DNA from 3 places in the Bacillus sp. CGMCC 1.16607 genome. Region 1 is predicted to be linked to each of the others. Evidence: riboswitches for the same ligand, from Rfam matches in the RefSeq annotation. Region 1 holds a riboswitch; each other region holds the start of a gene.
What was found. A riboswitch is a leader RNA that binds a small molecule or an ion and turns the genes downstream of it on or off. The one in region 1 is predicted to bind S-adenosylmethionine.

Region 1 (2,270 bases):
CTGCTGCCAATCCAAAAAATCATAAGTATTCACCTTTCCAAGGGTATAAATACTTGAAGCAAGCGGCTGCCAATTTTTATGAACGAGAATATGGTGTCCAGTTGAATCCAGACGAAGAGGTGGCTATTTTGTTCGGAGGGAAGGCAGGGCTTGTAGAAATTCCACAATGCCTATTAAATCCTGGAGACACCATACTAGTCCCTGATCCCGGTTATCCCGATTATTTATCAGGTGTAGCCCTTGCAAAGGCAAATATGGCTATTATGCCTTTACTTGAAGAAAATCATTTCCTACCAAATTATGAAAATATCGATCCTGCCATTCTAGAGAAGTCAAAACTTATGTTTATTAATTATCCAAATAACCCGACAGGTGCAACTGCAACACCTGAATTTTTTTCGAAAACAGTAGAGCTGGCAAAGAAGAACAATATTTGTGTTGTTCACGATTTTGCCTATGGAGCCATTGGGTTTGATGGTAAAAAGCCTCTTAGCTTCTTACAAACGGAAGGTGCAAAAGATATTGGGATTGAGATTTATACATTATCAAAAACATATAATATGGCTGGCTGGCGGGTTGGATTTGCTGTCGGAAATCGAAGTGTAATTTCAACGATTGAACTTATGCAGGATCACTTATATGTGAGTATTTTTGGCGCGGTTCAAGAAGCTGCAGCAGAGGCGTTAAACGCTTCACAACAATGTGTAGAAGAACTAAACGATCTTTATGAATCACGAAGAAATGTACTGATAGAGGGATTGAAGTCCATCGGATGGAATGTAACAGCCCCAAAGGGTTCCTTTTTTGCTTGGTTAAAGGTCCCAGAAGGATTTACCTCAGAAGAATTTGCCGACTATTTATTAGAGAAGGTGCAAATTGCTGTCGCACCTGGACTTGGATTTGGGAGTTATGGGGAAGGTTATGTTCGCGTTGGCTTATTAACCTCGGAAGAAAGGATGCACGAAGCAGTTAGAAGAATCCAATCTTTGAAAATATTCTAAAAAATATGTTGACAACTTAAAAAAATCCTGTCATAATCCATATTAATTTGAGAAAACAATATCATTAACTTTAAAATAGAATAAACGATTTTCTTATCAAGAGCAGGCGGAGGGACTAGCCCAATGAAGCCCGGCAACCGATTTTATGAATAATTCATAAAGCACGGTGCTAATTCTTGCAGCATAAAGCTGATAGATAAGAGGACGTTAGTTTGTCACGCTAACCTCTTCTTATTTGAAGAGGTTTTTTTATTGCTTTAGGGAAGGAAGTATCCATCATGAATGATTTAATAGCAACGTATTTGATAAAAGAAATAAATGGAAGCCCGTTAAAAAAAGCTGAAGAAATAGCTTTAGGTTTAACCATCGGTTCTTGGACAGACCTGCCTGAACTTGAACAAAATCAACTGAAAAAGCATAAAGGTAAAGTTGTTTCGATTGAAGAGATAACTGATAAGGAAGGCGAAGCCATTATAAAAATTGCCTATCCGCTTCTAAACTTTTCAGCGGATATACCGGCGATATTAACAACCGTATTTGGAAAGCTTTCGCTTGATGGTAAAGTCAAACTTATCGATTTAACTTTCCCTGAACAGTTAAAAAAAGCTTTTCCGGGTCCTAGATACGGAATAGAAGGCATTAGAAAATTGCTCAATGTCTACAATCGTCCTCTACTCATGAGTATTTTCAAAGGCGTAATCGGTAGAGATCTTGATTTTTTATCTAAACAACTAATGGCACAAAGCTTTGGTGGAATTGACATCGTCAAGGATGATGAAATTCTCTTTGAAAACGAACTTACCCCATTTGAAAAACGAATTGTTGCTGGTAAGAAAATATTAAAAACAACTCTTGAAGAAACGGGCAATCGAACCTTGTATGCTGTTAATTTAACAGGAAGATCATCTAGTCTAAGAGATAAAGCAAGAAAAGCGGCTGAATTAGGAGCAGATGTATTATTATTTAATGTATTTTCATACGGATTAGATAGTTTACAAGAATTACGTGAAGATCAAGAAATTGGATTACCGATAATGGCTCACCCTGCTGTTAGTGGATCTTTTCTTTCTTCAAGTCATTACGGATTCTCACATGCTTTGATTTTAGGAAAATTACTGCGATATGCTGGAGCAGATTTCTCCTTATTCCCTTCACCATATGGATCGGTTGCACTTGAGAAAGTGAAAACATTGGCAATCAAACAAGAGCTTTTGAAAGAAGATGAATTCTTTTTAAAGACATTCCCTGTTCCATCGGCAGGAATTCATC
Region 2 (2,270 bases), on a different contig from region 1:
TATTCGCTTTTATCTGTATGATGGTGGAAGGTTTAATTTTGTTCATCGTCAGTCAATCTCAATCTTTTGCTCTTGTTGTTTTGTTATTTGGAATTTTAACCATCTTTGGTGGTGTTAGCAATACGCTAATTGATACTGTCGTAATGGAAACAGTTCCGTTAAAATTACAAGGAATGTATTTTGGTTTATCTGCGACACTGGCGAATACTTTATTAGGACTTTCAATGTTTTTAACCGGAGTATTACTCGAGGTCTTCGATCCAAGAACTATGGGTGTTATTAATGGTTCATTATATTTCCTCTTCGGTTTGATTTTTCTTTTATGGTCATTACGTGTAAATGTAATAAAGGAACATAAGAAGATCCTTCAAAAAGTTCCGAATTTGAATCCTTAAAAACGTAAGATGGTCCTCTTAGGAGAGAACCATCTTACGTTTTATTTTGTTCTTGTTCCATCTGCAGCATTTCCTCTTCTTCCTCTACTGCTATTCTCGTAATTTTGTCTTGAAGAATGGTAAAAGCTTGATCAAGATGTTCTCTAGAAGGAAATTTAGGCTCATTCTTCACATAGTAGCCCCCTATATTTCTTATTTCAAACAAGATGCCTATCACTAGCATCCCTCAGGACATTAGAAAATATCCCCAAAAAATCATGCTTGGATGATGACTCTTGTACCATTCGGAACATAACCAGCCAATTCTAATACATCTTTATTTTGCATGCGAATACAGCCATGAGACACAGCCTTACCTATCGAAGATGGATTATTCGTTCCATGAATACCATAGCCTCGTCTTGAAAGGGACAACCATAGAACTCCGAACGGTCCGCCTGGATTCGGCTCGCGATTAACGATTACATAATCACCTAACGGAGTCTTAGTAAGTATTTTTCCAACGGCAATTGGATACGTTTTAAAGATTTGCCCGTGATGAAATAATGTTAGTCTTCTTTGTCCTAAAGAAACTTGAATATGATAAGGAATCGTATTTGGATCAGGCAAACCGGGTATTTGAATTTTTTGACCGACAAATAAATGATTTGGATTGATTCCTGGATTTGCAGCCAATAATTTTTGTAATGAGATTCGATAATTAGAGGCAATTAAAGCCAAATACTCACCTAGCTTAACCGTATGGAGCATTTGTCCACCACACCTTTTTTCTTTTACAATATGCAAGGGGAGTGCTGCCAGTGCCTATTTAGTTAACTTCCTCTAAATTTTTGATATTCCTCTTCCAATTCAGCTAAAGATAGTTCGAAAAGCTGTAAATTTCTACTTTTGAAAATTCCCATTTCCAATAGTTCATTTATAAGAAACTCTTTCTTCGTTTCCTCTTCTGTTTCGCGAAAAATATTCATAACCACGCCTCCGATCTAATCATAAAATAAAAAACCCCTTCTTATCGCTTTTACAATAGCAAGAAGGGGTTATTTATGTTCTTCGACCGCACCTCTTATCTATCAAGCAAATAACACTTGTTGGAATTGGCACAGTGCACTAAGTAGTGCCTGTTGCCGAGGTATCTTAGGGCCAATTCCCTCCACCTCTCTGGATAAGAAATATTTAATTGGAATTTACTATAATGGTTTTCCATTGTGATGTCAAATATTAATGTACCAAAAAAATATTTACTTAATTTAAATTTTCCCGATATAACATTATTACTATAAAAATAGGGACTAATATTCAACAATGTGGAATATATCACATGTATGTGAAGTAGTTCACATAACGTTCAAATACGCTTTCAAAATGCGTGATGGCAGTCACGTTAATCATTCATGACAGAGAATACAATTAACTTGTAATCACATATTAAAATAATTTTTTATTAGGAGGAAATAACATGAAGGTTCATCAAAAATTATGGAAATATTCTCTAACTACTGCCTCTATGATTCTATTACTAACAGCATGCAATACTGATACCACATCTGTAAAACCACAACAAGAAAAAAAAGCTGAAACGACTGCTTCAACTCCAAACCTCATTGAAACACATAAAGATTTAAATCAACCACCTGTTCCGTTAAAGCTTGAACGTATTGGTAAAAATGAAGTGAATGTGGAAATGACCGCTCAGATTACAGATATTGAGATTAGTGAAGGAAATGTGTATAAAGCCTGGACATTCAATGGGCAAGCGCCTGGTCCTGTCGTTGTCGTTAACGAAGGAGATACCATTAACTTTAAATTAAAGAATATGGACCCTTCGATTCCACACAGTATGGATTTCCATGCTGTACACGCAGCACCGTCTAAAGA
Region 3 (2,270 bases), on a different contig from region 1:
AGTTTCCCACGCTTATTCACCTCCACTAGATAATTTAATACGCGGATCTATTAATCTGTAACAAATATCAATAACAAACAAGGTCACGATTAAAATCACGCTATAGAAAATTGTTGTTCCTAAAATCACGGGATAATCACGGTTAAAAATACTATCTACAAAGTATTTTCCGATCCCTGGAATAGCAAAAATCTTTTCAACAACAAAGGTCCCTGTAATAACTGCAGCGAATAGCGGACCTATAAACGAAACGACCGGAATAAGAGCATTGCGAATCCCGTGTTTCCAAACAATTTCAAAAGTTGTCAAGCCCTTTGCTTCAGCCGTCTTAATATAATTTTGATTTAAGACTTCTAACATGCTGGTTCTTACAAAACGAGCGATAATGGCTAAAGGTCCGACTGCTAAAGCAAGAGTTGGCAATAAGGTATGTTTCCATGTTCCCCAAGAAGCAACTGGCAGAAGTCCCCATTCGACTGCAACATATTTAATAAGTAAGGGAGCGAAAATAAAGCTTGGAACAGAAATTCCAATAATAGCTATAAACATTGATTGATAATCTAACAATCTATTATGATGAAGGGCTGCCATGACACCTAGACCAATACCAAAAATAATAGCCAAGATAAGAGATTGAATTCCCAATATTGCCGAAGGAGCGAATCCTTCCAAAATTAGCGTATTTACATCTCTTGTTTTTGATTGAATCGAAGGACCTAAATCTAACTGGACTAAATTTTTCAAATAAAGTATGTATTGGATCGGTAAAGGTTCATCTAAGTTGTATTTTGCTCGCATGTTTTTTAATGTTTCTTCTGGCAATGCTTTGGCATCTGTTGCGAACGGATCGCCTGGAATGTAATGCATAATAAAAAATGTAAGTGTAACAATAATCCACAGGGTAACGATCATTGCCATTAAACGTTTAAATATAAACATCATTTTCAATCAACCCCTTACAAATAATTAGTTTTCCTATAAGAATACTATGAATTATAGTTTGAAAAAGCCCTAAATTAATTTCCACTTATCCCCAACTCACAACTTGATCAATTAAGTTGGTTCGAGCCAAAATGAAACCTTTTCCACTTCATGATCACTCCTTATACAATTGAAAAAGCCCCTCACCATAAATAAGATGAGGAGCTTCTAGCGAACAAATACTCATCTTATCTTTCAGGTTATTTCTTCCTGATGGAATTGGCACAGTATTCTTTTCAAGAACCCGCTGCCGAGGTTTCATAGGGCCAGACCCTCCACCTCTCTGGATAAGAAAATTATTAAATTTTTAAATAATAATATAATTATTCTAAAATAACAAATTACCTAAATTTATTTTCAAAACAGAAAATCCTCTTCTTGAAGAAAGAAGAGGATTGAATAATAAATCGTCTCTTCTTATCTTTCAGGTCTTGTCACCTGATGGATTTGGCACAGTATTTTCTAAGGAGAATCTGCTGCCGAGGTTTCGCAGGGCCATGTCCCTCCACCTCTCTGGATAAGAATTAAATTATTTAACTATTTAACAAAACTAAGGATAATACGTTTCTCTTACATAGTCAACCATTTTATTATTATTTTCTCAAAAAAGTTTCATTGTTAATGATAAGGGAAAGGTTCTTATACCGATATTTTTTATTACCGGGCTTTTACATTATAGGTGAAAGAATCGAAAATTAATCTATGAATCATTCAGACTAATAATACGTTTTTATAAATGAAATCATATCACGGTTTATCTTCTTTAGCATTTCTTCGGAAGCGAAATGGCCCATATCGTAGAAATGGCTAGCAGTAATATTAGGAATGATCTTTTTAGCTGTTTCTATCATTCTTTCACCTGGAAAGAAAATATCCTTTTTCCCACCAATAATCATTGTCGGAGCTGAATATTTATTGAGCTCGCTTGCTGTTGTCAGCTTTGGCATTTCCTGTTCTAATTTGGTACTTCGGAATATCTCCATAATAATGTCAGCATCCATATCCTTCATGCAATAATCTGACATTGCATCTGCTATTTTTTTCATATACTTTTTATTTCCCGTCATTTTTAAGCTTAGAAGTGGAATTAATATTTTTCTGATCATTTCTATCTTTGACCCTAGTAAAATTCCAGCCGGGGCATATAGAATTGAACAAGCTATTCTTTCGGGAAAATAGGTAGCAAGGCGTAAGATAATTCCCCCACCATAGGATGGACCCGCAAATGCAGCCTTTTCAATTTGAAAATGATCCATTAAATCAAGGATCCACAAAGCAAAACTATTATC

Region 2: linked by a shared signal. The riboswitch ahead of fbpA (Fur-regulated basic protein FbpA) and the one ahead of mtnW (2,3-diketo-5-methylthiopentyl-1-phosphate enolase) in region 1 are both predicted to bind S-adenosylmethionine.
Region 3: linked by a shared signal. The riboswitch ahead of ACFSO7_RS10365 (ABC transporter permease) and the one ahead of mtnW (2,3-diketo-5-methylthiopentyl-1-phosphate enolase) in region 1 are both predicted to bind S-adenosylmethionine.

The regions. Positions count from the first base shown of each region.
Region 1 is NZ_JBHUJX010000008.1:396,822-399,091, forward strand. Features, by position in the region: gene ACFSO7_RS04795 (pyridoxal phosphate-dependent aminotransferase) at 1-1,001, shown strand, start outside; SAM riboswitch class I at 1,092-1,204, shown strand; gene mtnW (2,3-diketo-5-methylthiopentyl-1-phosphate enolase) at 1,280-2,270, shown strand, end outside.
Region 2 is NZ_JBHUJX010000012.1:162,734-165,003, reverse strand. Features, by position in the region: gene ACFSO7_RS08025 (MFS transporter) at 1-395, shown strand, start outside; gene ACFSO7_RS08020 (hypothetical protein) at 430-567, opposite strand; gene ACFSO7_RS08015 (L,D-transpeptidase family protein) at 651-1,145, opposite strand; gene fbpA (Fur-regulated basic protein FbpA) at 1,208-1,363, opposite strand; SAM riboswitch class I at 1,456-1,564, opposite strand; gene ACFSO7_RS08005 (multicopper oxidase domain-containing protein) at 1,852-2,270, shown strand, end outside.
Region 3 is NZ_JBHUJX010000018.1:34,564-36,833, forward strand. Features, by position in the region: gene ACFSO7_RS10360 (ABC transporter permease) at 1-10, opposite strand, end outside; gene ACFSO7_RS10365 (ABC transporter permease) at 13-939, opposite strand; SAM riboswitch class I at 1,167-1,275, opposite strand; SAM riboswitch class I at 1,396-1,505, opposite strand; gene ACFSO7_RS10370 (alpha/beta fold hydrolase) at 1,698-2,270, opposite strand, start outside.